3 regions of the Exiguobacterium sp. SL-10 genome follow, and region 2 is predicted to be linked to each of the others. Evidence: riboswitches for the same ligand, from Rfam matches in the RefSeq annotation. Region 2 holds a riboswitch; each other region holds the start of a gene.

Region 1 (10,480 bases), on a different contig from region 2:
TCGGTCACACCGGCCGTCCACGAGATCGCGCCCCACGCCTTCGCCTCAATATTCGTTCGGGGCAAGAGCAACCGCTCAATCTCGAGATCGTAATACGGTCGTAACTTCCGCCGTAAATGTGTTGAGGTTTTGACGAGCAAATAGAATGCCAACAGCACGGAGATGAGCACGGTCGTGAAAAAGAAGAACTTCCAAGCCCGGACGTCGCCCTCAATCGGAGCAAATCCGAGCCCGACCGCCTCGGGCGTGACATTAAACAAGAAGACGAGGGCGAGCAAAAGCAGGCTGAGCCCCCACGACGACTTGACTGTCTGTTCATAGACACGTCCACGACCGAGCGTTTCGATCATCGGCTTCATCAACCGGGCGTTGAACAATTGAACGATCAACAAATACATGAGAATGATGGTAAAGACGGCCTGTTCGAGCATCTATATCCACTCCTGTCCTTCCTGTTAGCTATATGCTACACTATTCGGGTATTGTCTAGAAAGCTAGGAGGCGGAATCTTGAAACGATTGATTTTGCGACTGACCGGTCTCATGCTTGTGATCGTGCTGTGCCTCGGCGCAATCGGCTGGTTTGGTCAACATGATAAAGTGAACAATGCCCTGTACCGGGCCTACTACGGGGATCACGGGGTCCCAGCCATCCATCGCGATGTCTACGAGGATGCCGCGTCCACGTATGACGTCGATTGGCGTCTGCTCGCCGCCGTGCATCGTGTCGAGACGATTTTCTCCCACAGTTCATCGATGCGTTCCTCGGTCGGGGCAATCGGCCCGTTCCAATTCATGCCGCGGACGTGGCTCGGTTGGCAATATGACACGGACGATCAAAAAGGCGATGTTCCTGAGGACGAGGTTGATTTGACAGATCTCGCGCTCATCGAACAATACGGTGGTCTCGGACGCGATGGGAACAATGACGGCAAGGCGGACCCGCATAGTCTCGTCGACTCGGCCCATACAGCCGCTTACTATTTGAGCGAGCACGGCGGGACGACGGCAGACTCGACGGACTCGATTCGAAACGCCATCTTCGAGTACAACCGCAGTGAACAATATGTCAATGATGTGATGTCATTTTATGAATCCTATCAAACCGATGTGTCTTCTTTACCGGACGACAAAGCGTCGGTGACTCAACGTGTCGCGCGCTACACGATCCGCTACTTGGAATGGTTCGCAGGCTGGGTCTGACCTGGCACTATTTGATTAAAAGTGAGGAAATCTTATGAATACCCATATCGAGGAAGTGACGATTCGCGTCAAGTCGGTCTTCAATGAGGATAAGACGAAACGCTACTTGCGCTCGTACGAATTCACCGATGTCATCGACGGCGTCATCTGTGCCGTCATCATCTACTCGCCCCGAATGAGCGATGCCTTCTTGTCCGGTACAACGACACAACGGGCGTATATGCTCATGCGGAACCATCTCGATCAACCGATCCGTGAGATGCGCGTGATCAGTCTCGTCCCGACACTTGCCATCAATGACAATCTTCCCTACGTCGAATCGCAACTCGACGAAGTGAACTTTCATTACGTCGAAGAAACGCTCGACGAAGTCGAAGCAAGCGGCGGCATGATCATTGTCGGCTGGGGCTCGCCAGGACGCCTGATGCACCACGCGACGCCATACAAGACGCTTTTCGCCGACCATGAGGCGCACATGTACTGTATCGGCACGACTTCAAAAGGCGAGCCGCAACAGATTCGCATGGCCAATGAGAACACGGTGCTCGAGGCGTTCAATAATGAATCGATCAAACCGAAATTTAGAATCGTGAAAGAAACGAAACAGGACGACTCCAAGTGAGTCGTCCTGTTTTTAACGTACGCCAACCCATGTGCTTACTCCGAACAATAGGAACAACAGTGACGCCAACAGAAAATCGTTCCTCGTGACGGCGACAACTTCATACGTAGCTCGAGGTTCCCCTGTAAATCCGCGCGCCTCCATCGAGAACGCGATTCGTTCCGCTTGTCGGATCGATCCGGCAAGCAGCGGAATGATTAGTTTCGGGGCGTGGCGAATATGATCGAGACGTGTCTCTAAGCGCACGCCACGTAACGCATGCGTCTCATACAGTTGCATCAGTTCATTCTTTAAAATCGGGAAGAAACGAAATCCGACGAACACACTGTAGGCGATTTTTGGTGACAATTTCCCTTGTTGCATCAAACTGTAAACGAACCGCTTTGGATCCGTCGTCAGCGTGAACAGAAGCGACAAGGCTGTGAATGCCAACACACGTAAGGAGAGCGTCGCTGCTAACCTCACATTCTCGTCGGTCACATCATTGCCAAACAGCTTGAACATGACATCTCCACTTGTCTGCTTTCCAAAGACGAGCGACGTCCAAAGTGTTCCGAGCGCGGTCAATAGAAATGGAATCATGAACAATCCCCATCTTCTCCAGCTCACGGCAGAGAAGAGCGTTTGAAGGGCCAACGTACCGAGAAAAACAACAAGTGGCGTCCAAGGATTATACATAAAGGCGAGACCGAACATGAGACACGTCACGGTCAAAAATTTAATCGTCGGGTTCATTTCATGAAACGTCATCACGATTCCTCCATCAATAAGCCGTGGGACCTTAGTAATCCCGGATCATCCCAAAGTGAAGGATCATATGGCCCGCTCAAGTTGCCGTCACACATCAAGTAATAGGTGTTCGCAATTCGGGCAAAACTGAGGTCGTGCGTCACAAACAAAACCGTCTGGCCGGCGCGTACTCGTTCAGCCATCAAGTCATAGAGCGCACGAAGCGACACCTCATCTTGACCGGCGGTCGGTTCATCAAAGGCAATCAATCGTTTATTCGAGAGCATCATCACTCCGATCGCGAGCCTTCGCTTTTGACCGTGACTCAGAGAGAGTGGGTGGTGGTCACGCATCGAACCGAGCCCGAGCCGCATCAAGATGTCCTCAATCGGGCGATTATGACCGTATGATAGTTCATGTGTCACATCACTCGTAACGAAGAGATGGGCCGGAGATTGCGGGACGAGGCCGACTTCATGATATTCCCGGGCGAGGCTTCGAAGCCATGTCGACTTCCCGCTGCCGTTTCGACCGAGCACGGCAATGAGATCGCCCTTGGCGACTTTCATTTTGCTCGCTGCTAGGTTAAATGTTTTTCGTTCACATTTCGGTATGTGAAATAAAAATTCTTTTCCACGTTCGGTTCGAATCGGAGAGAACACATAATCTGGTCGGACGATGAACGGCCCGTCATAGTCAATGCGCCCGTTCACGAGCTTCACTTGTCTGTCAAAGAAGTCCCCCCATATATATGGCCGATGCTCAATCACGACAATGTTTATCGTCTCCGCGATATCGTCGAGCCATCGAACGAAATAATGGGCGGTCTCAGGATCAAGGTGAGCGAGCGGCTCATCAAGGAGGAGCCACTCCGGACGGCCAATTAACGCACACGCGACGGCAACTTGTTGCTTCTCACCTCCTGATAGGTCATGGATGTTACGGTGCCGATAGTCCGTCAACTGTAACGCCTCTAGCATCTGGGTGACACGATCCATCATCTCGTCTCTCGCGACGGCGAAGTTTTCGAGCGTGAAAATCAATTCTTCTTCGACCGTCTGCATGACGAACTGACTGTCCGGGTCTTGAAACACCGTTCCGACGCGACGATTCACTTCGCCAGCTTCATACGTATCATAGGAGCGGTCAAACAAGTGCAGTCTGCCCGTCACGATTCCATCACAATTGTCTGGATAGAGACGATTCATCAAACAGAACAGTGTCGATTTCCCTGACCCGCTCGCCCCTGTGATCAGCGTTCTCCCTTTTGTGAGACGGAGTGTGAGATTCGTCAAGACATCGGATGTTTTGTCCGGATAACGAAACGACAAATGTTCTGCGTCAACCATGGATACGACCCTGACGCGCGAGGGCATACCCTTCAAGCGCTCCCGTGCGAAGCAACAAGTCACTTAAAAGCTTCCCTCCAAGGCCAGCAATGAGCATCCCACTCGACGCGCGTAGTGCGAACATGGTCGCCACGTATGTCGGACTGAGGGCGGTAAGACCTCCCATGACGTATGTATACGCGAAACTTGTCACAGCCGCTCCAAAACCAGCGAGCATGAGCACCCAAAGGTCATAGCGTCTATAACCGGTCAATGCGAACGCCGCCTCTGCCCCGAGTCCTTGTATGATCCCGACTAAAATGATGCGCGGTCCGATGGCGTTGCCAATCATCATCTCAATCGTCGCCGCAAGCACTTCGGACAAAAATGCGGCGCCAGGTCTGCGAATGATATAGGCCGCGATAATCGAGACGATGAACCAAATCCCAAAGATCCACTCGTACGCGATCGGTCCGATCAAGCCGGCCCAAAGGTTCCCGATATGGACGAACGCCAAATAGACGACAGCGAATACGACCGATAAAATCGACAATAAGACGATTTCTTTTAACTTCCATGATTTAAGCATCGATGCGTCCCCCGTGTGACGGACTGTTCACGCTGAACGTGACCGTCATGACGACATGGCTCGTTTTCGCACGAACCCGGTCGAATGTCGCCTCATAGAAAGCGAACACCGGCTCGATGTCCCCATGAATGCCTGAGGCGTAGTGCATCGAGTCGTTGAAGACGCCTCGCTCTCTCGCAAAGTCAATTTCCTCGTAGATGATATCCATATAGTTTGCGTCACCAAGCGGATAGAGCGCAAATTGTGAAGACACGTATTGCGAACCCACCTTGCCATTCACCGGCTCTGTCGTCACGTCGAGAAGATTGTCTCCTGCCGTGTCGCCTGGACAGCCGACCGAGAACGTCCCGCTCATCGAGACGTGGGTCCCTGTCTTCGTCGCATGTGACAGCACGGCCTTGGCCACGTCGAACACATGCTCACTGCGGCCACGGATGACCGTCGAAACGTCATCGGTATGCCGCCAGACGTTACGAAGATCCGTCTCCTTCAATGCCCCTTTGATGACGCTCACGAAATCGGATGTCATCGGGCTCAGCGTAAAGCGGAACCCGACGATCGGGCTCGTCCCACATTGCTTGTTCATGATTCATTCCCCCTATGGTTTGTTACACAAAAAAAGCCGCATCCATGAGAATGCGGCCACTCGTCCAATTTAAGTCCATTAGAAAAAGTGCCACACTTCCTCACGCCGGTATTACCCGGATCGAGTCATAAGGGATTGGAGCCATGCTCACATCTCAGCCGAAGCACCCCTAGTGTAGTCCAATGTATGCGGTTGTCTATGCAACGAGAAGTATAGACGAACACGCCAAGTTTGTAAACGGTTTATGTGAAAGTCACGATACCATTTCCCGGAAGCGTATCCTGCAACGTCGTCCAGTCAGAAGTCATCTCCTCGTCTGTCAACAGACAATCATCTAATTCCGCCTCGATGACCGAACGCTCCATCCGCTGCCCGATCAAGACGAGTTCTGTCTGGCGATCCCCGTACGGCTCGACGTAGTCGGCAGCGAGCTCGGGTTCTGCCGCGAACATAAGACGACGCTCTTCCTCCGGAAGCGTCGCGAGCCAGCGACCAGCATGTTCAAGCGTCGAGGCATAACCTGCTTGTGAGAACAGGCAAGCGAGGTCGTTCCGGGAAGCGATCCATAAAAAGCCTTTGGCGCGGACGACTTGCTCCGGGAACGCTTCAATCCAGGCGTGGAGACGCTCCGGGTGGAACGGTCGACGTCGCCGATACACGAACGAGCTGATCCCGTATTCCTCTGTCTCCGGTGTGTGTGCTTCCGCCTCAAGTTCTTGAATCCAGCCAGCGGCGTGCATCGCCTGGTCGAAATCGAACAACTTGACGTCTAACAGCTCGGTCAATTCTACGTTCGCATGGACCGACGTCAACAGTTTGGCGGTTGGATTGAGCGCCTTCAACAGCCCGGCCATCTCGTCGAGTTCCGTCACGGTCACCCGGTCCGCTTTGTTCAAGACGATGATGTCCGCGAATTCGATTTGGTCGACGAGCAGGTCGACGACTTCGCGTACATCTGTCGCGTCAATCGCCTGTTTGCGTTCATGGAGCGACTCGCCCGAGTTGAAATCTTTCAAGAATCGAAACGCATCGACGACCGTCACCATCGCATCGATATAGACGCGGCTCGTCAAATCGATGCCGAGGACGTCATCGGCGTATGTAAACGTTTGAGCGACCGGAATCGGTTCTGAGATGCCTGATGACTCGATGATAATCCCATCAAGGTCACGGTCGTTCGTAATTTCCTGCACCGCCTCGAGCAAGTCCTCACGGAGCGTGCAACAGATGCAACCGTTCGATAGCTCGACCAATTTCTCGTCCGTCCGCGAGAATCCACCCTGCTCGATCAATCGCTCATCGATGTTCAACTCGCTCATGTCGTTGACGATGACGGCGTACTTCTTCCCATCCCGATTGTTCAATATATGGTTCAATAGTGTCGTCTTACCGCTCCCTAAATAACCGGACAGCACCGTGATTGGAATTTGCTTCATTATCCCCACTCCTAAATCGTAATCATTACTTTTTAGATAATGACGGGTCGTTATCATATTGTCAAGAAAAAAACACGCCCGCTCACGGACGTGTTCCTACTCTCTATTCCTCTAACGCTCTCCGTTCAGCTTCTGAGCGCGGATAGGTGTTCGCCTGCCATTCGGCCCGATAAATCGAATCGAGCTGAGTCAGACCGACCTCATCCATGTCTTTGTCTGCATCGACACTCGGCGTCTCATCCCACCGCGGCTCCAAATACGTATGATCCTCTTCCCGGTTCGCCCCCAACAACTTTTGAATACCGACCCGGGCCACCGCGGCAAGCGCCAAACCGATTCCCGCCCGAACGAGCAATCGCTTCACCATCTTCGTACCTCCTTATCGTCCAAACCGATAGAGCGGCATCCCTTTCACGTCTGTATCAATTTTAAAGACCGAACCTGCGTCGGGATGGGCCTCAAGCGCCGCTTCATCCATTCCTTCACGTGCCGTCGTAATAGCGAGTTGTTTCAAGTCGTCGCCGACGAAACAGCATGATGTGACGTTCGGAGCAGGGACGCTCACCTCGAGCACTTTCTCACCAGTTTGCGGGTTCCATCTCGACACTTTCCCGCCGGCAAAATGGGCGATCCACAAGAAACCGTCCTCATCAGATGTCATGCCGTCCGGGAATCCTTCCTCGTCTTTAAAATCAATGACGACTTCCCCTTCCCCGAGCGTTCCCGTTTTCAAGTCGAACGGGTATTTACGGACCGTCTCGGTCGGTGTATCGATATGATAGAAAATCGAGTGGTCCGGGGACCATGTCAGTCCGTTCGATAATGTCAACTCGCTCAACATGACCTCGGTCGTGCCGTCGCGGTTCACGCGATAGAGCGTCGCCTCGTTCTCCTCGTCGTCGAGGTGGAGCGTTCCGGCGAAGATGCGGCCGTACGGGTCGGCTTTCCCGTCATTGAAGCGAAGGTTTCCTTCCGAGTCGTCGAGTTCGACGATTTTATCGAGCTCTTTTGACGTCTCGTCCCACTCATAAATCCCGTCTTTCAACCCGACGACGACGCCGTCTGTCACTTTCGGGACCGCAAACCCGATCTGTTGTCCCATATCGAACGACGACAGCTCATCTTCCTGTTCATCGTACCACCAAAGTGTATGTCCCTCGATATCGACCCAATAGAATCGTTTTAGCTCAGCGTCCCAACACGGGCCCTCCCCAAGCGTGTTTCTGACTCGAATCCATAACGCAGCGTTTACTGTCTCCATTGAAATGCCTCCACTCTCTACATTGATTTCAACTGACTATTCCCTGAGCGGACGAGGTCTATTCACTATTTATCAAAATCGTTTCAGCGAGTTGTTGGCGACGACTCTTTTCCCGTCTTTGGAGCGTCTCTCCATAAAAAAACTCCTTGAATCGAGTGATTCAAGGAGTCCACTTATTTCGCACCTTCGACGTTCATATGTTTACTGCGCAATTGGCCACAGGCCGCATCGATGTCAGTACCGTGTTCGAGGCGGACACCCGTGTTGATGCCACGCTTCTTCAAGACGTCATAAAACGCCATGATATCCTCGGACGTACTGCGCTCGTATTGGATATGCTCGTTGACCGGATTATACGGGATCAAGTTGACGTACGACTTGTCCTTGATGTCGTCGATGAGCGCCGCCAATTCTTCGGCGTGCTCCGGCAAGTCATTCACTTTCGACAATAGAATGTATTCGAACGTGATCCGTTTGTTCGTCTTCTCGACATAATACCGAATCGCCGGCATGAGCTTGTCGAGCGGGAACGCCCGGTTGATTTTCATGACCTGCGTCCGCAGCGCATCGTTCGGCGCATGAAGCGACAGCGCCAAGTTGATGCGAAGATCGAGGTCCGCGAACTTGTAAATCTTGTCGGCGAGTCCACTCGTCGACACGTTGATTTTACGTGGCGCGATGGCGAGTCCGCGCTCGTCTTTGACGACGCGCAGGAAGTCGACCAAGTTGTCAAAGTTATCGAACGGTTCGCCGATTCCCATGACGACGATATGGCTGACCCGGGCACCTTCGCCGACCTCGTCCAAGTAGTGTTGGACGGTCATGATCTGTTCGACGACTTCACCGGCCGTCAAATCACGTGTCTTTTTCAAAAGTCCGCTCGCACAGAAGCTGCAGCCGATATTGCATCCGACCTGCGTCGTCACACAGACCGAACGTCCATATTTGTGACGCATGAGTACGGTCTCGATATAGTGACCATCATGTAACTTAAGTAAGAATTTGACCGTCCCGTCGCCCGCCTCTTGCTTGACGAACAGGTCTTGTGTCGAGATGACGTACTCGGCGGCGAGCGCCTCACGCACCTCGGCCCGAACCGAGATATCCTCGATTTGCTTCACTCGGTCGATGTAGAGCGAGTCCCAAATTTGTCTCGCATGGAAGGCGCTGTATCCCCAAGCGACACACGCTTCCGTCAGCTGATCGAACGTCAGCCCGTATATAGATGGTTTCATTGCTATCTGTCCTTTCTTCAATCCGCATACGTACCATTGTAGCGGACGTGGACGACCGGTGCAACGTTCTTATAACGGTGGGACGGGACGTGTCACTTGTTGCTCGAACGCAAAGGCGATTCGGATCAAGTCACGTTCGGCATAACTCGTCCCCGTGAACGACAAGCCGAACGGAGCCCCGCTCGCTTTCAATCGAAACGGGATCGTGATGGTCGGATGCCCGGCTTTTGCAGCCATGTCATAGTTCAAATCGTGAGGCAAGACGAGTCCGTGCAACTGCTGCTCATTCAATAGGCGGTCGAGTCCGTCCGTTTTGGCGTCACGTACGTCATCGAGCCGGCGCGTCAAATAAGCCGGCTCGATGAGACGTCCCGACAGTTGTTCCGCTTTCTCGAACGTCTTTTGTCCATGCGGGATCGTCTCAGGATGCTTGTTGTTCCAGTCAATCAAATCAGACAACGTCTCGTATAGGAGCGTCGTCGTGGCGAGGTACGCCTCGATTCCGAGTTTGAACTCGTGGTACAGAATATCGCCTTGGTCGAGCGTGTCATGGGCGGGCAGTTCGACTTCGACCAGTTCAATGCCGCTCTGCTTCAACAGCTCGACCGCCTCACCGTATAAGGATTGCTCTTCTTCCGATAAGTCTGCTTTGACAATCCCGACACGCATCCCGACCGCTTGGCGCACGTCGAGGCACGTCCGATACGGCGGGCCGGCCGGGAGGTTTAGTGTCGACGGGTCCGATGGGTCTTCCCCGACCATCGCTTCAAGTGCACGTACCGCGTCTTCGAGAGTGCGTGCCATCGGTCCCGCCGTGTCTTGCGACCGCGAGATCGGGATGATTCCACTCCGGCTGATGAGGCCGACGGTCGGTTTGATGCCGACGATACCGTTGTGCACGCTCGGATGGATGATCGAGCCGCTCGTCTCGCTACCGACGGCGAGCAGTGTCAAGTTCGCTGCGACCGCTGACGCCGAACCTGAACTCGACCCTCCGACATTGAGCTTGTCACCATACGGATTGAGCGTCTGGCCACCAACCCCGCTCCACCCGTTCGGCATGCCTTCTGTCAAAAAGTTGGCCCATTCGGACAAGTTTGCTTTTCCGAGGATGATGGCCCCGTTGTCACGAAGGAGACGGACGAGGTGCGCGTCCTTTCCAGCGAAGTGATTTTCGAGCGCCACGGCCCCGGCCGTCGTCTTCATGAGTCCGGCTGTTTCGATATTGTCTTTAATCAAGACAGGAATGCCGAGTAGCGGCAAGCGTAGCCCGCGACGATACGCCCTGTCAGCCGACTCGGCCTCGAACAAGGCGTCCGGGTTCACTTGGATGACCGCCTTCAGTTTGTCGTTCAACTGGGCAATCCTTGTCAAATAGAAAGCAGTCACGTCACGGGCTGTGAACGTCCCTTCTTTATAGCCGTGATGGGCTGATTCGATATCAAGTTCCATAAAATCGTATGTGTCAGTCATGATGATTCCTCCTTTGGTC
Region 2 (10,480 bases):
CGGCGCGACCCGTGCATACGACGATTCGAAGAAGAAGCGATCGACATAACCTGATGTCGGTAACCCGAACTGTTGCAAGCGTGCCGTCCATTCATCGAGGACACTGCGGTCATCGACACGGAAAGCGACGTGGTGCACCGTTCCGAACCCTTGGCGCGCGACTGGTGACGTCTCGTCATGAATGACGACGACTTGCGCCCCGTTTCCACCCTCACCTCCTTCAAAAAGATGCGCGTCACCTTCTTGTCCGATCTCTTCGAACAACATGACTTGCTCCATCACTTGTTTGAAATACGTAAAGTCCGCGATGCGGATGAAGATTGGACCGAGACCTGTGATGGCGTACTCGAGCGGAATCGGGCCATTTTGCCACGGCTCGCCTGACGCGACGCCGACGTTGAACTCATCCGAGATGAGCTGGTACGCCTGCTCGTCGAAGTCGACGAACGAGAGTATCTTCTTGCCGAACTGCTCGGTGATGCCTTCATGCTTCACACCAAGCCGGTCGAAGCGACGAACCCAATACGTAAGTGCCTCGTCGGTCGGGACGCGGAACGACGTCTTGGCGATCTCGTTCGTCCCATGCACGCCTTTTGGGATGCCGGGGAAATCAAAGAACGTCATATCTGTCCCGGCGCTGCCTTTGTCATCGGCGAAAAATAAGTGGTACGTCTGAATGTCGTCTTGGTTGACCGTCTTTTTGACGAGACGCATTCCAAGGACGTTCGTGAAGAAATCGTAGTTCTTTTCGGCGCTGCTCGTAATCGCCGTCACGTGGTGAATTCCTTTTACATGGTTCATTAAAATCGCTCCTTCAAAATCTTGATTTCGAGATAATTGATTAAAAAATTTTTGACGCCTCAGCACGTTTGCCAATCGTCTTCAATTGAGTGATCGTTTCATCTAGATCGAGTCCATCGAACAACTCGTCCATTCGTTTTTCGTGGGCCGGAAAGATACATGACATAAGTGTCTGTCCTTCCTCAGTCAGTGCCGCATACGTGACACGACGGTCGCTCGGACACGCTTTTCGAATCAAGTAACCTTTCGATTCGAGCCGATCGACGATATACGTCATACTCCCGCTCGACAGAAGGACCTTCTTCCCGATGATTTGAATCGGTTGGTCGCCTTTATGGTAGAGCAGTTCAAGGACCGAGAACTCGGTCGGGTTCAGCCCGTACTCAGCGACTTCATGCTTGACCACGTCTTGTATCGACTGCGAGGCTCGAAGCAACACTGTGATGGCTTTTAAGGTTTTCCGTTCTTCCATGTGTTCCCCTCCTTTGCTGAGAGAAAACAATACTTTAAATTTAAATATCTTTAATTCGAGATAAATATAACATGACAATTTCTGTTGGTCAATCCATTTAACTCAAAAAAAGACGAGTTGCCTCGTCTCGTCATTTCAGTCGTACGTCTCGTCAAGATTCCGCGCATAAAATGCGATGGCGCGACGATACCGTTTGATGCTGTCATCCGGCTCCGGGCTTGCGAGCAATTCGAGCAACGCACCGGTCGCCTCACTGTGGCGTCCGAGATTGTAATGGGTCATCGCCTGGAACGCTTTGAGCGCCCCGATGTCTGGGAACTGTTCAATCGCCTTGGCGAACAACTCCTCAGCGTCCTCATAGCGGCCGAGCGCCCGATACGTGCTGCCGAGTCCGATATACGTCTCCCGGAGCTCTTCACCCGAGAGTCCGAGCCGGATTGCCCGTTCGTAATGCAGGACGGCTTGACGTTCTTCCCCTAGCGAATCATAACACCAGGCACAATGGGCATGTAGGCGTGGATTCTTCTCGTCTTGACGGAGCAACATGAGCAACAGCTGCTTCGCCCGCTCGAGCTCCCCGTTCTCACGGAGACGAATCGCTTCGTCGAGGCCTTTCTCTTCTGGGGTTTGGACTTCCAAGTCACTCAAGTCATCGAGCCATGTTTGCAACAACTCATAATAACGGCCGACATGGACGCCATCGACGAGGGCATGATGCGCTTGGACTGAGAGCGGCATCGTCATCCGGTCACCCGTCTCCGTAAACTTGCCCCAGGCGATGCGCGGCACCGTATCATGCTGTTGCTCATGTGTCGGGTGGCTGATGCTCGTGAACGTGACCCAAGGCACGCTCGTGATATAAAGGAGGCTGTCCGGCTCATCGTCGCCGACAACGACTTCCCGTTTCGCCCCGCTCATCCGGTCCGTCACTTCTTCCATGAAGTCCGGGAACGCGTCTTTATACGTCGCCGTACAAAAATTGAAGACGTCATCGTCCATCATGACAGTAAAGGAAGGATGCACGACGTCATGCTCGATGACCTCGTCGCCGCGGATGCGGTAGCGAAGTTCCGGGATGGCGTTCGCCGTTTTGACGGCACCGTACAAGAACAGCTTAAAGAACGACTGGCCGGTCCGTTTGGCGTGCGTATGTAACTTCGTCACATCGACGCTCGCTGTCACGTTGAAATGTGGGGCGTCGAACGCCTTGAAGAACTCGTAGTGCTTCTTGCGCGACCACGTCTCGGTATTGATGGTTTTCATAATTCGTCCCCCTGTTTTTTCTTTCACTGTACCAAAGGGAACAGGCCGTTCAAAGTTTTTGTTTCAACTCGGCGTAATGCTCGTTCGCCAACTCGAAGTAGACAAAGTCACGACGTTCAATCCGATCGAGTGTCGCTTTGAAATCACGCCATCCTCTCTCGACGAGTTCCGGCGTCAATTCCCCGGCTTCCGTCGCTTCCTCGAACTCGTCCTCGTCTTTGCGGACGACGTCGCCGTTCGGGAAGATGAGGATGTCGAGCAACAAGTCGTCCATATACGGGATTCCGTCCTCATATCCGATCGCTTCGACGATATCGATGTACCATTGAACGATGTGCCCTTCATCATTAAACATGACGGTCACACCGAACGGCTCGTCGTCCGGGAAATATTGGAGCCAGCTGTAACCGGCATCGGCGACGATGAACTCTTCTCCTTTGTGTATCTTATATTGAGGTGCGCGGACCACATCGATTTGAAACAAGGCGACGGTCCCGGAGAAACGGTCATCATGTACCTCCATTTGCGCGTAGCGATGTTGCAAGATTCGTTCCCAATCCCGGCGGTTGGCAAATTTCCGTTTTGGCATATGTCTCTCTCCTTTTGTCCCAATTCATACATAAAGAAAGAGTTCGCCAAAATCCGACATTTCCCTGTTCAATCGTACAGATTGTGTTGATTGAACCAGACGAGATGGCTTTGCTTCAATCGTTTTCGCTCGACCATCCGTGTAAAGGCGTCGGTCGAGATGAAGCGATTGCCTGGGTGAATGGTCGCCAACTGCAGCAAGATGAATCGAATGCCGCGCTCGCCTTCCTGAAGCCGGATGTGAACCATCGTCCCATCCTCGTCAAATCGATTCAAGAATAACTCAATCTTACAGTCCTCTTTTAACAGACGCGACGTGACGAAAGCGGTTTGACTGATGAGCGATTCGAAGTCGTGATGGAGCGTATAACCGGAAGGACCGTTCAAATCCAAGGCGAACGTGAACGTATCGAGCGTCGTCTGTTGAAACACTTTCGACTGCAATCGTCCAAGTTTCGCCGTCGCATACCAATCGATCTCCTTTACCGGTTCCCCTTCATACGGTTTCGACCCAATCAGCTGTAACGGATTTTGGAGTGGTGACGCCAAGAGCGGCCGGTCCCCGAGCGCGAGCCGTTTCGTCCCGACCGGTGGATGAAGAATGAGTGATGGGAGGACGGTCCACGCTGTATCGACCGGTCGCTCATATAAATACGTTCCGAGTCGAAACGGGAGCGTGACGGCGATGACGCATTCCTCAAATGCGGCGGGACCGCGATACTCGGCGCGCACGACCAATTCGTAGCGGGCTCGACCGACATCGACCTCATAGTCGAGCACGTTCGGAAGGCGCTCATGCGCCGGAAAGCTGATTCCTGAGCTCACCTTCAAACGAATGCGCAGCGGAAGTCCGAGCCGGTCCAACTCGTCCACCCCATCAACCACCAACACGAGTCGACTCTCATCTCCGACAAACAGCAATTCTTCGTATTGCGTGAACCGGAGATCGATGTGCCGCTCAAGTTGTTGCCGCGTCCGCTCGAGCATCCAAATCGCACTCGCTACAATGAAACATAGATAGCCGAACCCATAGACGTACGGGAAGAACACGAGCATGGCTCCGCTCACGAGATATATAGGGAGGAGCCGGCGCTGCAACCAAGCGTGCGTGGAGAGGATCATCGTCAGCCCTCGACCGGCACGGGCACGGTGTCTAAAATGTGTGCGATGACGTTCGCTTTCGTCGACTTGATGCCGCCTTCGAGCGTCAAGCTGATCCGATGGGCGAGCACGTACGGCGCCACGGCTTTGACGTCTTCCGGGATGACGTACAGTCGGCCGGCCAAATAGGCATAGCTTTGACAAGCGCGGAGCAGTGCAATCGCCCCGCGTGGACTGACCCCGACCTCGACGGACGCGTGGGCCCGGGTCGCATGGACGAGACCGAGCATATAGTCGAGGACATCGTCTTGAATCGCGACTTGTCTCGTCTCGGCCTGCGCTTCTTGGAGCGAGGTAAGTGACGTCACCGCCTCGATGTGTTTGCGGGTCTCGGTCAGCACTTGCAGCAACAGTTCTCGCTCTTCGGCGGCGTCCGGATACCCTACCGGAATCGAGATGAGGAACCGGTCGAGTTGTGCGTCCGGCAGTGGGAACGTCCCGGCCGATTCAATCGGGTTTTGCGTCGCGATGACGAAAAAAGGCTTCGGCATCGGATACGTCTTTCCGCCGATTGACACTTGTCGTTCTTCCATCGCTTCGAGTAGCGCCGACTGGGTGCGCGGGACGGCCCGATTGATTTCATCAATCAGGACGATGTTCGCGAAAATCGGACCTTGCCGATGATCAAATCCTTGCGTCTTCATGTTGAAGTAGTCGGTCCCGATGACGTCGGACGGGAGCAAATCAGCCGTAAATTGAATGCGTGAGAATGATCCGTCAAAACTTCCAGCGATCGCTTTGGCAAGCAACGTCTTCCCCGTCCCAGGTACGTCCTCGAGCAAAATATGTCCCTCGGCGAGAAGCGCCGTGCAGCAGAGCCGGACGACCTCACTCTTTCCTAAGTACACTTCGTTCAACTGTTTGATGACCGCTTCGATTCCCATTTCGTTCCCCTCCGTTACATGTGTCTTACTCGCAGTTTACCTGTTTATGGTAATATAGACAATAAATAGTCTGAACATTCCGATAAGGAGGGAAAAGATGAAGTGGTCGTCTCGATTTATAGGATTTCTTGTTGTGACAGCTTGTCTCGTTGTGACGTTCGTCTTTGTCAGCAAGACGACGTTCAGTTGGTTTCAAACGATCAATACACCTGCTCCAATTAACGTGACGGAAGTGAACAGAGAAGAAGAGGATAAGCGGCAAACAGGCGGCATCGATATGGGGAAAACGACAGGGCCCAAATTTGAGGGAGACCCTCGCCCGAAGGAAAAGATGCTCAAATTCAAGTTCGGTCGCGGGAATGGCAATGACCCCGGCGGACTCGGCACGTTGTTCGCTCTCCTCGCTGCTGTCGGGTTGACCGTCTATGGCGTGCGTAGATGGCTGCGTCGTCAACGGGGAAAAGGATTCACGTTCTCTAGTAGACAGAATGCCTTTGCGCCACTGTCGCTCAACGCGGACACATCGATTAAGGCACAGACGTTCCCGATGCTCACGAATATCGAACTGAGGGATTGGCTGATCACGTTCAACGCGTCGCTCGCCCCTGAGCTAAAGCTTCGGACGAATGAGACGGTCGTCGACTGGTTCGAACGCATCGAGCTGACGGATATCGACGCCTCGCTTTATCATCTGATTCGATATGGTCCAGCCTCCAATCATGATATCCCGTTGGCGCAACAACAACGCTTTCACGCGGCACTCGACCGTTACTTGAAGCGGCAACCCTGAGCGAGAAAGTACCCGGGTTCTCAATAGCCGGCATACATGCTACGCTTATTGGTAATAGGAAAAAACTGTAACTTTTTTAGGAGGTTGGATTGATGAAACGCCTAGTCTTGCTCGGGTTCAGTCTGTTTTTGCTGACCGGCTGCACCGATCCAGTTGAGCAACCCATCGTCCCGGCCGACACAAATGAGCCGTCGCCCGAAGACATCACCGCTTGGACGCGAGAAGACTTTAAAGACGTCTTCGACCAATATGAAAAAGTCCCGCCACTCTTGCAGGCACTCGAGAACGATGGACTCACCCCGTTCCGCGAGACGTTCGAGCACGTCGTCATCGCCGGCGATGGCATCCATCATACATACGCCGACATTCATCCATTCAAACTCGATGACGGCACGTACGCCACCGTCTATGAGAGCGAGAACGGAGATATCGCTAATGGTCCCGAGTCGATCGCCCCGCTGTTTTGGCAAGAAGCGTCGTTCCTTCAATTCGTCGAAGAGATTGAGAAACGGAAATATGGAACGAGTGCCCCACCGACGGACGTCGTCCTGACCGAAGACGAGTTCCAGGCGCTCTATAACCGCCACGCCTACACGTCCGCGCTCATCGTCGAGCTCGACGAATGGGGCGTGCAAGTCGCACGCGACCCGCTCGAGAACGTCATCATCGCTGGAAACGGAGTCAAGGAAGTGAAAGCCGACCTGATTGTCTTTGAAGTCGAGGACGGCTACGCCATCGTCTACGACCAAGACGGGGAGATTTTCAAAGGGCCAGAGTCGATTGCCCCACTGTTTTGGAGCGAGACGGATTATGAAAACTTACTCGAGAAGTATGAATGACTCACGGGACACTCAGTCACACCATCGGACTGCGTGTCTCATATCAGGCACGCTCTCTTTCATTTATTGATTCTAGGAGGAAACGATATGGACGTTGTGTATTACTCATACCCGGTCGATGCCATCTTATATATGTATTTAGGGGCGACCGCCGTCGTCAGTCTCATCATCGGGCTGCTCGTTTGGCGTCTGTTCAAGCGCCGGGATGTCGGCTTTTGGATAACGCTCGTTCTCAGCTTTGTCGGGCTGTCGCTCTCGCTCGTCTGGTTTCAAAACGCTTCCGTCGCCGTGTTCATGGGGACACTGCCATGGTTGATCAATCTCGTCTTCTCCCTTTTGCTGTACGGCCTGTTCGTCGGCATCATCTATGTCACGTTCCGACCGCGAAAGCTCGACCGCATCAAATGACGGTATGCTATACTCATGTTAATAAACGACCACTAGGGGAGCCTTCGGGCTGAGACGGCACGCGCCGGACCCTTCGAACCTGATCTGGCTCATACCAGCGTAGGGAAGTGGTGTGGGATTCGTCTGTCTTTCCACGCCACTTCTCCACTTGGAGAAGTGGCGTTTTCATTTTGAAAGGAGACTATCTATGCGTATTCAACAACTCACTTGGATGGCGATGCTCATCGCCATCGCCGTCATCGGTTCCCTGTTCATCTCGATTCCGACCGGTGTCGCCCGTGCCTATCCGATTCAACATATGGTGAACGTCATCGCCGCCGTCACCGTCGGGCCGATCGGCGCCGTTCTTGTCGCGTTCGTGACCGGACTCGTCCGTGTCATGACCGGGACCGGGTCTCTCTTGGCGTTCCCTGGCGGTATGATTGGAGCGCTTCTGGCCGGCTTATTTTTCATGAAAACGAATCGAGTCATGTTCGCCGCATTCGGTGAAGTCATCGGGACCGGCCTCATCGCCTCGCTCATCGCCGTCCCGTACGCCAAGGTGTTGATGGGGAGCGAATTCGGCGCGCTGTTCTTCTTCCCGGCTTTCCTCGCCTCAAGTGTGACCGGAGCCGTGCTCGGCTGGATCGTCTTGACTCGGGTCAAGCAATTGCGGCCGCTCACGGTGAAACGATAAATAGGAGTTCCCCCCGCTAAAGAAAATGGTAAAATCAGGATAGCACATCCAAGGAGGTCATTTCTTGAATCGATTGACGCTATTACTGGCTGCCACCGCTTGCCTATTCATGTCCGGTCTCTTGTATACGCTTGAACGCATCGCCACGTTCACCCGCTGGAATGCTCAAATTGCGACGGGCACGTTTTCCATCGAGCCGATGTTCATCGATGTGCTGCTACAAAACGTGTTCATCTCGATTTTCGGGGTGGCCGCGATCGTCCTCTTTTTCAGGGCGGGCAACGCTGTCCAACACACAACGACCAAAAAAACAGGGACGGCCGACTTATGACGGCTGTCTCTGTTTGACGTGACGTTATAGTTTTATAACTCTAGTGAAGAAGGAGTGTTTAGTTATGGACATTAATCGCAATCTTTATTTTTACTCATTGTTAGTAGGGACTTTAGTTTTTCTATTCATTTTCATATCTGAATTCTTTTTCAATTTTGGAATCATATCGAATTACTCGATTACATTGCTCTTTCTTTCTTTGACCATTCTGTTGGCTGTACTACTTATTTTTTCCATTTTTTATATCAAAAAATTTAAAGACGAAAAAGGGAACATATTATTGGGCGTATTAATATTTTCAGGATCCATTTTCCTGCTTTTCTTACTACTCAATACGCTAGTGATGGTGTAAGTTGAACCGGTGTTCCGTTTAGAACGTCGATTCGATAAAATGAAACAAAGGAGTGACACGATGAAACAAATCCACCATCTCTGCATCCAGACGCCCGACTATGAGGCGTCGAAACAATTTTATGAAGCACTCGGCTTCGAACTCGTTCAGGAGTCGCCCGACTTTCATACGCGCGCGTTCAACAGCTGGCTCAAACTCGGCGACTTTTATATCGAGCTCCAAACGGCCAAAGTCGACGAGACGTTGTCACCATACTCGAAACACGCGGCTGGTCCAGTCCACTTCGCGCTTTACGTCGATGACCTCGAAGCGGAAGTACAGCGCCTCGAGGACCTTGGTGTGACGTTCTTACCGAAGCACGGCGGGAACATCTACTTCGTCGTCGATGGCCATTTAAGTAAACTGAAAGCCCCGGAAGGCACAATCATCGAGCTGCGGGACACATTTTTAATCAAATGAGGCGCTGCCTCGCTTTTTTATTTTCAAAATCGCACACCCTCATGTTTTTTGCCGCCTTCGAACAGGTACATGACAGAGAATACACTTTGTCCGTACCGTTTGGAGGCCTTTTATGAAATATCTCGATTATTGGAGTTACTTATCGCTCTCCCTCGCCAAGCTGTTCCTCTTCAGCCTATTGACCGCGAGCGCGTTCGATGTCAGTTTTCTATTCATCAACCTCGCGACCATCTTGATGATGACGAGTTGGGCGCTACTCGTCAAACCGCAAACACGTCGCTGGATTTTGTTCGCGTCTTTATTTTTGCACAGCACGCTCCTCATCTCGGACGTCTGGTACTACCGCTATTTCGGCAACTTGTTGTCGGCTGCCTTGCTCTCGGACATCGGCCAGATGGGAGACGTCGGTGGCGGCTTTTTGACGCTGATTCAAGCACCCGACTTCCTCTTGTTCACGGATTTGCTCGTCTATGCGGCTGTCCTCGTCTATATGAAGCGACACCCGGTCACGGAGTCGAAACGTCTTGGTCGTCGCTTGGCAGTAACTGGTTTTCTCATCGGCCTCCTCGTCTTTACCGTCCCGACTGCCGTTTATTACGCGGACACAGACAATCGGCAAACTCCAATCTCGAACATGCGCGAGTATTATCAGCTCGGGTTTTGGGGTTATCACGGGCTCGATGCATTTCGCGGTATTCAGGATGCCTTTGATTTCGGTGACAATCTCACGGAACGCGAGCGCGACCAAATTGAAGCGTTCGCGACCAAACCGGTTGAGGCCACAGCCGATACGAACGTCATCGTCGTCCAGCTCGAGTCGTTCCAAACGTCCGTGATTGGCCAGACGGTCAACGGTCAAGAGCTGACACCGCATTTGAACGCGCTTCGCGATGAGATGCTGTACTTCCCGAATTTTTACCATCAGACGCATGAAGGACGTACGTCCGATGCGGAGTTTACCGTCAACGCCTCGCTTTATCCCGTCAAATCTGGATCCGTGTATACGCAGTATGCGACGAACATGTTTGATGCCTTGCCTGCACAGTTAAAACGAGCCGGCTATGACACGGCCGCGATGCATGCGTTCGACAAGGAGTTTTGGAATCGCTCTAATTTCTATGAGCAAATCGGCTACAACCACTTTTTCCATCAAGACGATTATCCGTCCGAGCCTGTCATCGGCATGGCTGTCGGCGACAAAGAGTTTCTGACGACGTCGGTCGACCACTTGGACACGTTGGACGAACCGTTCTATTCGTTCATGGTCGCATTGACGAGCCACACACCGTATGAGATTCCGGACGAAGAGAAACGGTTGGATCTATCGGGATATGACGATCCGCTCCTACAAGGCTATTACCACACCGTCCACTACACCGATGCCGCCGTCGGTCTCATGGTCGAACGACTGAAAGCCAACGGAATATGGGATGACGCCTTGGTCGTCTTTTACGGT
Region 3 (10,480 bases), on a different contig from region 2:
AGAGCAATGTGTCATCTTGCTCAACCGTCGCGGGTTCACGACGTTCGTCATGTGCCGCGACTGTGGGGAAGGACTTACCTGTCCGCACTGTGCCGTCAACTTAACGTACCATCAGCACGGTGATCGTCTCAAATGCCACTATTGTGGTTACGAGATCGGTATGCCGTCGAAGTGCCCGACCTGTGACAGTAAAAAAATCAAACAGTTCGGCACCGGTACACAAAAGATTGAGACCGAGTTGTTGAACCGCATCCCTGAGGCGCGAATTATCCGGATGGACCAAGATACGACGTCTCGGAAAGGCTCGCACGAGCAACTGCTGAAACGTTTTGAGGATGGGGAGGCGGACATCTTGCTCGGTACGCAGATGATTGCCAAAGGACTTGACTTCCCGAACGTGACACTCGTCGGGGTGCTCGCGGCAGATGCGACACTCGGCATGCCTGATTTTCGGGCGACCGAGCGCACGTTTCAGCTCGTGACCCAAGTTGCCGGTAGAGCCGGTCGAGGAAGTTTACCGGGCGAGGCATACGTGCAGACGTATAACCCGGACCATTACGTCATCGAGACGGCGAGTGAGCACGACTACGAATCCTTTTTCGCGCGCGAGATGCAACTTCGTCAAGTCGGCAACCATCCGCCGTATTGGTACGTCACGCTCGTCACATTCGCAGCGGAGAGCCCGCTCGTCGCCCAAGCCGAGGCTGAGCTGTTCGCCTCCGATTTCGTCGAGGCGCACGTGGCCCAATCACGACTGAACGGGCCGATGCCGGCGCCGCTGTCAAAATTAAAGAATTTGTTCCGCTATCAGTTGTTCATCAAGACGAAACATCCTGAGGCGTTATATCCAGTCCTCGCCGCACTGCAACAAGCACGGGCGAAGGCGATCAGCAAAAAAGAATATCAATTGAGTATCGACGTAAATCCATACGTATTCATGTGAGGTGGAACCAGATGTATAAAGTAGTAGAGATCCCAAATGAGATTTTACGGGTCACGTGTGATCCGGTGACAAAGTTTGATAAAAAATTGCGCCAGACGGTCGACCGCATGTTCGACACGATGTATGAGTATGACGGTGTCGGCGTCGCCGCCCCGCAAGTCAACTTGAACCAACGACTCGCCGTCGTCCACACGGATGATGAGACCGGTCCACTCGTGTTGATCAACCCAGAGATTATCGAGACGTCGGGAACCGAGATCGGCCTTGAAGGCTGCTTGAGCATCCCGGGCGAGTTCGGGTTCGTCGAACGGCACGAGACGATCGTCGTCAAGACGCAAGACATGAAAGGCCGTTACCAAGAAGTGAAGGCGAGCGGTTTCTTCGCCCGGGCGATTCAACATGAAATCGACCATTTGGACGGGGTATTGTTCACGGACAAGCTTGCGGTGCCGGAAAAGGGGACGGACCAACGCATCGTCTTCATGGGCACGCCAACGTTTGCCGTATCCGTACTTGAGCGCTTGCTCGAAGAAGGATACAATGTCGTAGGTGTCGTCTCGCAACCGGATAAGCCGGTCGGACGAAAACGCGAACTAAAACCGACGCCGGTGAAAGAATGTGCTTTGCGCCACAATATCCCGGTGTTGCAACCTGAAAAGGTACGGACCGATTATGCGGATATCTTGGCACTCGAGCCGGATGTGATTGTGACGGCAGCTTACGGGCAAATCGTCCCGACTGAACTACTCGAAGCACCGAAGCATGGGGCTATCAATGTACATGCCTCGCTCTTGCCGAAATATCGGGGGGGCGCCCCGATTCATCAAGCCATCCTTGATGGGGATAAAGAGACGGGTGTGACAATCATGTACATGGTCGATAAACTCGATGCCGGCGATATGATCGCCAACACGGTCGTCCCGATTGAAGAATTGGATACGGTCGGCACATTGTTCGACAAGCTCGCGGTCGCAGGGTCGGACTTGTTAATCAAGACGCTTCCCGCTTTCCTCGCCGGTTGGATTGAAGCTGTGCCGCAAGACGAGCGTGACGTCACGTTCGCACCGAACATCAGCCGGGAGCGGGAACAGATTGATTGGACCCGGTCCGGCGCAGACATTTATAATCAGATCAGAGGGATGAATCCGTTCCCGACGGCGTATACGACGATTGCCGGAGAACGGGTCAAACTGTTCTTCGGGTCAAAGACGACCGGGACGGGTGAACCAGGAACGATTGTACGACTTGAAGAAGATGGGTTTGTCGTCGCGACAGGCGACACGGTCGCTATTAAAGTGGTCGATTTGCAACCATCTGGTAAAAAACGGATGGACGGGGCCACGTTTATGCGTGGGGCCGGCCAAAAGTTACAAGTCGGCGATCGACTAGGAGGATAATATGAACGTACGAGTAGCAGCGCTTGATACGCTAATCAAAATCGAACAAGGCGGCGCCTATTCGACGATTGCGGTCAACGATTTATTGAAACAGAAGAGATTGGCGACGAAAGATGTCGGTCTATACACGGAGCTCGTCTACGGGACGCTCGGTCGGAAACGGACGCTTGACTATATTTTAGAGAAGCGGGTCCAAAACCCTAAAAAATTGGACAAATTCGTCTTGCCACTCTTACGGATGAGCGTCTATCAACTATTTTATCTCGACAAAATCCCGGATCGTGCCGTCTTGCATGAAGCAGTCGAGATCGCGAAAAAACGGGGCCACTCGGGAACCGGAAAATTCGTCAACGGCGTCTTGCGCAACGTCATCCGGGACGGTTTCCCAAATTTGAGTGCGTTGCCGGACGCTGAACGGATTGCCATCGAACATAGTCATCCCGATTGGCTAGTTGCTGAATGGGTCGAGACGTATGGCGTCGAAGCGACCGAGGCGATGTGTAAACTGAACAATGAGCCGGCTCCGGTAACGGTGCGGGTCAATAGCCAACGTGTCACCGTTGACGAGATGATGGAACGGCTCGCCGAAGTCGATGTCGTTGCCAAACGGTCGGAACTATCAGCGGACGGTCTCGTCATCGAGTCCGGAAACGTCCACGCGACGGCGTTCATCGATATGGGCTTGTTGTCGATTCAGGACGAGAGCTCGATGATTGTCGCTGATGCGCTTCAAGCCGGGAAGACAGAACGCGTACTCGACGCGTGTGCTGCCCCTGGAGGAAAAGCGATGCATACGGCCGAACGAATGGACGGCGGAACGCTCGTCGCCCTCGACTTGCACCCGCATAAAGCGAAGTTGATTGAACGTCAAGCGAAGCGTCTGCATATCGATGGAGTGACCGCACTTGCCCTCGATGCCCGCCAGGCCGGGGACAAATTTGAACCGGAGAGCTTCGATCGGATCTTACTCGACGTCCCATGTTCGGGACTCGGTGTCATCCGTCGCAAGCCAGACATCAAATGGACAAAAGACAAATCTGCCCTTGCCGGACTGCCGAAAGTCCAACGTGAAATCATTGACGCTGTCTTGCCACTGCTTAAACGAGGTGGTACGCTAGTGTACTCGACATGTACCATCGATCCGACTGAGAATGAACAGCAGGCCGATTACATTTTGTCGAACGGATTGACGTGGGATGAGACACTCCAAGACCGTCTTCCCCAAGTATTGCGCCCGATGGTGTCATCGGACCGCGCTGAACTCAAATTACTCCCGACGTCGTTCGGAACGGACGGCTTCTATATCGCCGCATTCAAGAAAGAGGTATAAACATGAATCCAAAAGCAGTTGAAAAAAATCCATTGGTCGGTGCCAAGCCGTCCCTCTATTCCCTCACGTATTCTGAACTCGAACAGTGGCTCATCGAGGCAGGAGAAAAATCGTTCCGCGCGAAACAGTTATATGACTGGATGTACGTCAAGCGTGTGACATCGTTCGACGATATGACGAACGTCTCTAAACCGCTCCGCGAGAAATTAGACGCGTCATTTCAATTGACGACGTTAAAAGAACTCGTCCGTCAAGAGTCACAAGACGGCACAATCAAGTTCTTGTTCGAGCTCCAAGACGGGTATTCCATCGAGACGGTTCTCATGCGCCATGAGTATGGCAACTCGGTCTGTGTCACGACGCAAGTCGGCTGCCGCATCGGTTGCACGTTCTGTGCCTCGACGCTCGGCGGTTTGAAACGTAACTTAGAAGCCGGCGAAATCACGGCGCAAGTGCTCGACGTGCAACGCGCGCTCGACGCGAGCGGCGAACGAGTCGACTCTGTCGTCGTCATGGGAATCGGCGAACCGTTCGACAACTATGACGAATTGATGCGTTTCTTGCGCACGGTCAACCACGACGATGGTTTGAACATCGGTTCACGCCATATCACCGTGTCGACGAGCGGGATCGTACCGAAAATCTACAAGTTCGCCGATGAAGGGATGCGCATCAACTTCGCCATCTCACTTCACGCACCGACGACAGAAATCCGGACGCGTCTCATGCCGATCAACCGTGCTTACAACTTGGACAAGTTGATGGAAGCCGTCAACTATTACACAGAGAAAAGTGGTCGCCGCATCACGTTCGAATACGGTTTGTTCGGTGGCGTCAACGATACAGAAGAACATGCCCATCAATTGGCTGACTTGTTAAAAGGCGTCAAATGCCACGTCAACTTGATTCCAGTCAACCACGTGCTCGAGCGCGACTACGTCCGCACGCCACGTAAACAAATTTTTGCCTTTGAAAAAGTGCTCAAAGATCGAAAAGTGAACGTGACGATTCGTCGCGAGCAAGGTTCGGATATCGATGCGGCTTGTGGGCAGCTTCGAGCGAAGGAGCGCGAACAAGAAACGAGGTAATCAGGAAGATGGAATTAGCATACCGAACCGACCGCGGGCAAGTGAGGGCGCAGAACGAGGACGCCGTCTTGATTTTAGGAGACGAGCGTGCCGGGATCGCTCTCGTGGCCGACGGTATGGGAGGACATGAAGCCGGAGAGGTTGCGAGTCAGCTTGTCATCGAGCAGTTTCGCCGTGCCTTTCCGACGCTTCCTGCCTCACCGATGGAGATGGAAAATTGGTTCCGCCACAATGTGGAACTGGCCAACGAGCAAGTGCTCGACTTCTCGAAACAAGCGAATCTGCTGATGATGGGGACGACGATCGCCGGTGTCTGTTGGCACGACGAGACGATCGTCATCGTCCACGTCGGGGATAGTCGTGTGTATGCCTTGCGTGAGGATAAGCTCCAACAATTGACGGAAGACCATTCTTACGTCAACGTGTTGAAGCAACTCGGAGAATTGACCGAGGAAGAGATGCGTGTCCACCCGAAACGTAACATCATCACCCGTGCGATCGGCTCGAAGGAACATGTCGAACCCGATCTGCAAGTGTTTGCCGAACCCGAGTTTGATACGATTTTAATCTGTACGGACGGCTTGACGACTCATTTGACCGATGACGAGATCAAACAAGTTTTGGAACGTCCCGTCTCGGCGGACGTCAAGGCGGATCAATTGATCGATCAAGCCAACCGTTTGGGCGGAAGTGACAACATCACTGTTGCCCTCGTCCAGTTCACAGATAGAAAGAGAGGATGAATCCGATGCGAAGTGGAGAACGAATCAACGATCGTTATCGGATCGAACAGCAAATCGGCAACGGCGGCATGGCAAATGTCTACCGGGCTCACGATGAGATTTTAAACCGAACCGTCGCCATCAAAGTGTTGCGATCTGAATTCTCGCATAATGAACAATTTATACGCCGGTTCGAACGAGAAGCCCATGCGGCGGCGAGTCTGAACCATCCGAATATCGTCGCCATTTACGACGTCGGAGACGAACGCGACATCTATTACATCGTCATGGAACATGTCGATGGGATGACGCTAAAACAATATTTACAAGAAGAGTACATATCTGTCGACGAGGCGCTCCGCATCATGGGACAGATTTGTGATGCGATCGATCACGCCCATGCGAATCGAATCATTCACCGGGACATCAAACCACAAAACATGATGATCGATCAAAGCGGCAACGTCAAAGTGACGGACTTTGGAATTGCGGTGGCCATGTCTAACGCTACGTTGACCCACACGATGTCGGTGCTCGGGTCGGTCCACTACTTTTCTCCAGAGCAAGCACGCGGAAAGTTCGCCGATGAGAAGTCAGATATTTATTCGCTCGGCGCCGTACTCTATGAACTCGTGACCGGTCGGGTACCGTTCATCGGCGAGACGCCGGTCGCTGTCGCGCTGCAACATCTGCAAGATGATCCGATTCGACCGATGGATTTGAACCCGAACATCCCGCAAGCGCTCGAGAACTGTATCATGCAGGCACTCGCGAAGTCACCGGGCGCACGTCACGCCTCGGTCGCCGCATTCAAGAAGGATTGCATGACAGCACTCGATCCGGAACGTGCGAATGAACCGAAGCGATCGAATGCGGAGCAAGATGCGTTTGATCAGACGCTTGTCATGGCGCCTGTCGTGCCGGATGAGCCGAACGCAAATGAGGCGCCGGAACAACCGGTCGCAACAAGTGAACCCGTGAAAGACAAACCGAAACGGAAAAAGAAGTGGTGGCTCTGGATCCTACTCGCTCTCCTGTTGATCGGTGGCGGAATCGGGGCGTATGTCATCGCCGATGAGATGTCCCGTGCCGTCGTCCCAGATGTCGTCGGAATGACGAGCGACGAGGCGACGACTGAGCTTGAGACGGCCGGTTTTGTCGTCGAGGCGACCGAACGGGCGAGTGATAACATTGCCGCCGGGGACGTCATCTCTCAGACTCCGCAAGCCGGTCGGAAGCCGAAACGCGGGACGACCGTGATGATTGTCGTCTCGGCCGGAAAAGAGACGGTCGAGATGCCAGACGTGGAAGGATTGTCCCAGTCGGCGGCCGAACGGACGCTCAAAGACCTAGATTTCACGGACATTGAGATTCAGTCGGAGGCGTCCGAGACGGTCGATAGTGGAGATGTCATCTCCCAATCGATCGCCCCAGGTAATGAAGTCGTTCCGTCTGAAGAGACGGTGACGCTCGTCGTCTCGACGGGCAGCAATAAAGTCGAACTCGCCAACTTGGCGGGCTATACGTTCGAGGAAGCGACGACGTATGCTGAGCAAAATAGCTTGAAAATCGTCAAACGTGACGAGTATTCAACGAGCGTTCCTGCGAATCAAATCATCCGTCAACTCCCGACGGCCGGTACGGCAGTCGATCCGGGGACGGAACTGACCGTCATCGTGTCACAAGGGGTCGAACCGACCGACGTCTCGATCGAGCGGGAAGTCAACGTCGAGATCGAACCGCCGCCCGAAGGGGAAGAGGCTGAAGCGCTCGAAGTCGTCATTCGGACGGTCGATGCCCGTGGCGAAGTCGAAGTGTTGCGTGATAAGATAACAGAGACGACGACATACTCGTACACACTCGTCATCGCACCGGACGAAGTCGGAACCGCGACGATTGAAGTCGATGGGGAAGTCGTACGGACGGATACGGTGACGTACGCACAAGCAAAAGATGCACAATGAAGAGGTGGCGCGCGCGTCGCCTCTTTTTCTAAGGAGGGAATGGAATGAAAGGTACGATCATTCGATTACAAGGCGGATTTTATGACGTCATGACAGAAGAAAAACAAGAGATTCGCTGTCGCGCCCGCGGCAATTTCCGCAACCGGAACATCTCGCCTGTCGTAGGTGATGATGTCGACATTCAAGACCAAGAGGACGGCACCGGTTATATACTGGCCGTCGATGAGCGGTCGAACCATCTCGTCCGCCCGCCAATCGCCAATATCGATCAAGCGTTTTTACTGTTTTCCGTGAAAGAGCCGGCGTTCTCATTCCATCTGCTTGACCGTTTCCTCGTCTTGATCGAGTCGAAGCAAGTCCATCCGATCATCGTCTTGACGAAGATGGACTTGTTGACGGAATCAGAACGGAAGCCGATTCACGAAGCAGCGACCTTATACCGCTCCATCGGCTATGAGGTCATCGAGACGTCGACCGAGGATGGGTCGGGGATTGAACAAATCCGTGGTTCGTTCAAAGACAAGACGAGCGTATTCGCTGGACAGACGGGCGTCGGGAAAAGTTCGCTCTTGAATGCGGTCGCGCCTGAGCTTGAACTTGCGACCGGGAAGATTTCGAAGTCGCTCGGCCGAGGGAAGCACACGACGCGTCACGTCACACTCATCACACTCGCTGACGGACTCGTCGCTGACACGCCTGGTTTCTCGAGCCTCGAGTTCCCGGTCGAACTCGAAGTCGAGGAGATGCGGTGGTGTTTCCCTGAGTTTGTCGAGCGGCATGATGACTGCAAATTCCGCGGCTGTGCCCATTTGAACGAGCCGGGCTGTGCCGTCAAAGCGGCTGTCGAAGCTGGAGAAATCGCTTCCACCCGTTATGAGAATTATGTTACGTTTATGGCAGAGTTAAACGATAGACAACGGAGGTACTGACATGATTAAAATTGCACCATCGATTTTAGCGGCGGACTTCGCCAATCTAGAATCAGAAGTGAAGGCGGTCCAAGAGGCCGGAGCGGATTATATCCATTTTGATGTCATGGATGGACAGTTTGTCCCGAACATCTCCATCGGGCTACCGGTGCTCGCGAGTTTACGAAAAAAATCGGACATGGTACTTGATGTCCATCTGATGATCGATCAGCCGGAGCGGTTCGTCGAAGATTTCATCAAAGCCGGGGCGGATATCGTCACGGTTCACGTCGAAGCGACGAATCACTTGCATCGCGTCTTGCAACAAATCAAAGCGGCTGGCGCCAAGTGTGGCGTCGTCTTGAATCCGCATACGCCACTCTCGTCGATTGAACACGTGCTCGGTGACGTCGATATGGTGCTCCTTATGACGGTGAACCCTGGCTTTGGGGGCCAGAAGTTCATCGAATCGGTCGTCCCGAAAATTGCGGCGCTGAATGAGATGCGCCAAGCCCGTCGTCTCGACTTTGAAATTGAGATTGACGGCGGCGTGAACGCGGACACGGCAAAACTATGCATCGATGCCGGGGCTGACGTGCTCGTGGCCGGGTCGGCCATCTATAATGAGCCGAGTTACAAAGAAGCCATCGATAGCATTCGCAACGCATCTCGTGTATAATCGACCATAGAACAACAAATATTGTCGCAAGGGGTGTCACATTCTGTGGCTGAGAGGCATCACGCTAACCCTTTGAACCTGTTCCGTTCACACGGACGTAGGGATGTGGCGAAAATGCACGTTGCTACACGATAGCAGCATGGCGTTTACGTCATGCTGCTTTTTGTCGTTCACTCATATAAGGAGGGAATAAAATGAAACAACGTTTAAAATTACAGGCGCTCATCGAAATTTCGCTGTTCGCCGCACTCGGTTTGATTTTTGATTTACTCATCCCGTTCCGGATGCCGCAGGGCGGATCAATCAGTCTGGCGATGTTGCCGATCTTTGTGATGGCGTACCGCCACGGCTTAAAAGGCGGACTTGCGACGGGGGCGCTCGTCGGGACGCTTCAATTGATGTTTGGGGCCTACATCTTCACACCTGTCCAATTCCTGCTCGATTATACGTTTGCTTACGGTGTCGTCGGTATGGCTGGACTATTCGCCGGACAAGTGAAACGAGCCGCTAAGGACGAGGCAAAAAAGACACTCATCATCTATTTGGTGCTCGGGGCGCTCCTCGGCTCACTGCTACGCTACGGTGCCCACGTCGTATCGGGGATTGTCTTCTTCGCTGAGTACGCGGAAGGACCGGTCGTGGCTTACTCATTCGCCTATAATATGACGTATATGCTCCCGTCATTCCTCGTGTCGGCCGTCGTTCTTGTCCTCTTGTTTGTCTCGGCACCACGTTTTGCGACACTCGCGACCCGGGACGTCCGCTAATGCGCGTCTTGATCGTAGCGGCGAGCCCGGAATCGATCCCGAGCCTCCCGATTGATGTCGATTATGTCATTGGCGTCGATGGGGGTTATGAGACGCTATTAGACCGTGGGCTGAATCCGGACCTCGTCGTCGGCGATTTTGATTCCTTCACGGGCGAAGTGCCGATCGACGCTGTCCGTTATCCGTCTGAAAAAGATGTGACCGACCTTGAAATCGCGCTTGAGGCGGCCCGGAGCCATGGGGCGACGGAGATGCTCGTCTACGGCGCTCTCGGTGGACGGCTCGATATGACGCTCAGCAACATCGGTTTGCTCGAGGCGTATCCCGAGATGCGTCTCATCTCAGCAGGGCAAATGGTGCGACTCGCGGGGACGGGGCTCTATGGACTCCCGCGCCAAGACGATCACTATTTGTCGCTCGTACCGTGGAAGCGGGCGAACGTCACCATCCGTGGCGTCAAATATCCGCTCGACCATCACGAGATCGTGAGCCATGAGGCGCTCACGATCTCGAACGAGTGGGCCGACGAATCAGCGGACTTGATTGTGCACGAAGGCATGGTGCTTGTGCTGTATGTCAAAAAATGAACACAAAAAAATCCCATCGGCGAATGCCGCTGGGATTTATTTCGTTCGTGTATAAAAATTATACGCGTTCAACGAGACCTGATTTAAGAGCGCGA

What was found. Region 2 has a riboswitch for thiamine pyrophosphate ahead of thiW (energy coupling factor transporter S component ThiW). Riboswitches for the same ligand answer to the same signal wherever they lie in the genome.
Region 1: linked by a shared signal. The riboswitch ahead of EVJ33_RS05460 (YkoF family thiamine/hydroxymethylpyrimidine-binding protein) and the one ahead of thiW (energy coupling factor transporter S component ThiW) in region 2 are both predicted to bind thiamine pyrophosphate.
Region 3: linked by a shared signal. The riboswitch ahead of thiT (energy-coupled thiamine transporter ThiT) and the one ahead of thiW (energy coupling factor transporter S component ThiW) in region 2 are both predicted to bind thiamine pyrophosphate.

What each region holds. Positions count from the first base shown of each region.
Region 1 covers NZ_SJUP01000003.1:160,042-170,521, forward strand. Annotated here, with positions in the region: gene EVJ33_RS05430 (CPBP family intramembrane glutamic endopeptidase) at 1-431, opposite strand, end outside; gene EVJ33_RS05435 (lytic transglycosylase domain-containing protein) at 510-1,202, shown strand; gene EVJ33_RS05440 (DUF1643 domain-containing protein) at 1,237-1,824, shown strand; gene EVJ33_RS05445 (energy-coupling factor transporter transmembrane component T family protein) at 1,837-2,574, opposite strand; gene EVJ33_RS05450 (ABC transporter ATP-binding protein) at 2,574-3,902, opposite strand; gene EVJ33_RS05455 (ECF transporter S component) at 3,895-4,470, opposite strand; gene EVJ33_RS05460 (YkoF family thiamine/hydroxymethylpyrimidine-binding protein) at 4,463-5,056, opposite strand; TPP riboswitch at 5,137-5,237, opposite strand; gene EVJ33_RS05465 (GTP-binding protein) at 5,299-6,492, opposite strand; gene EVJ33_RS05470 (hypothetical protein) at 6,596-6,859, opposite strand; gene EVJ33_RS05475 (SMP-30/gluconolactonase/LRE family protein) at 6,872-7,753, opposite strand; gene rlmN (dual-specificity RNA methyltransferase RlmN) at 7,927-8,988, opposite strand; gene EVJ33_RS05485 (amidase family protein) at 9,058-10,461, opposite strand.
Region 2 covers NZ_SJUP01000005.1:187,246-197,725, forward strand. Annotated here, with positions in the region: gene EVJ33_RS08050 (ring-cleaving dioxygenase) at 1-801, opposite strand, end outside; gene EVJ33_RS08055 (MarR family winged helix-turn-helix transcriptional regulator) at 842-1,273, opposite strand; gene EVJ33_RS08060 (tetratricopeptide repeat protein) at 1,409-2,536, opposite strand; gene EVJ33_RS08065 (ribonuclease FAU-1 family protein) at 2,586-3,125, opposite strand; gene EVJ33_RS08070 (DUF58 domain-containing protein) at 3,194-4,246, opposite strand; gene EVJ33_RS08075 (AAA family ATPase) at 4,249-5,169, opposite strand; gene EVJ33_RS08080 (hypothetical protein) at 5,267-5,959, shown strand; gene EVJ33_RS08085 (hypothetical protein) at 6,052-6,798, shown strand; gene EVJ33_RS08090 (hypothetical protein) at 6,886-7,206, shown strand; TPP riboswitch at 7,231-7,329, shown strand; gene thiW (energy coupling factor transporter S component ThiW) at 7,394-7,882, shown strand; gene EVJ33_RS08100 (hypothetical protein) at 7,947-8,213, shown strand; gene EVJ33_RS08105 (VOC family protein) at 8,626-9,024, shown strand; gene EVJ33_RS08110 (LTA synthase family protein) at 9,137-10,480, shown strand, end outside.
Region 3 covers NZ_SJUP01000001.1:324,972-335,451, forward strand. Annotated here, with positions in the region: gene priA (primosomal protein N') at 1-943, shown strand, start outside; partial or broken gene def (peptide deformylase) at 955-1,386, shown strand; gene fmt (methionyl-tRNA formyltransferase) at 1,426-2,340, shown strand; gene rsmB (16S rRNA (cytosine(967)-C(5))-methyltransferase RsmB) at 2,342-3,670, shown strand; gene rlmN (dual-specificity RNA methyltransferase RlmN) at 3,673-4,758, shown strand; gene EVJ33_RS01640 (Stp1/IreP family PP2C-type Ser/Thr phosphatase) at 4,767-5,501, shown strand; gene pknB (Stk1 family PASTA domain-containing Ser/Thr kinase) at 5,507-7,444, shown strand; gene rsgA (ribosome small subunit-dependent GTPase A) at 7,489-8,373, shown strand; gene rpe (ribulose-phosphate 3-epimerase) at 8,375-9,031, shown strand; TPP riboswitch at 9,051-9,152, shown strand; gene thiT (energy-coupled thiamine transporter ThiT) at 9,226-9,798, shown strand; gene EVJ33_RS01665 (thiamine diphosphokinase) at 9,798-10,385, shown strand; gene rpmB (50S ribosomal protein L28) at 10,444-10,480, opposite strand, start outside.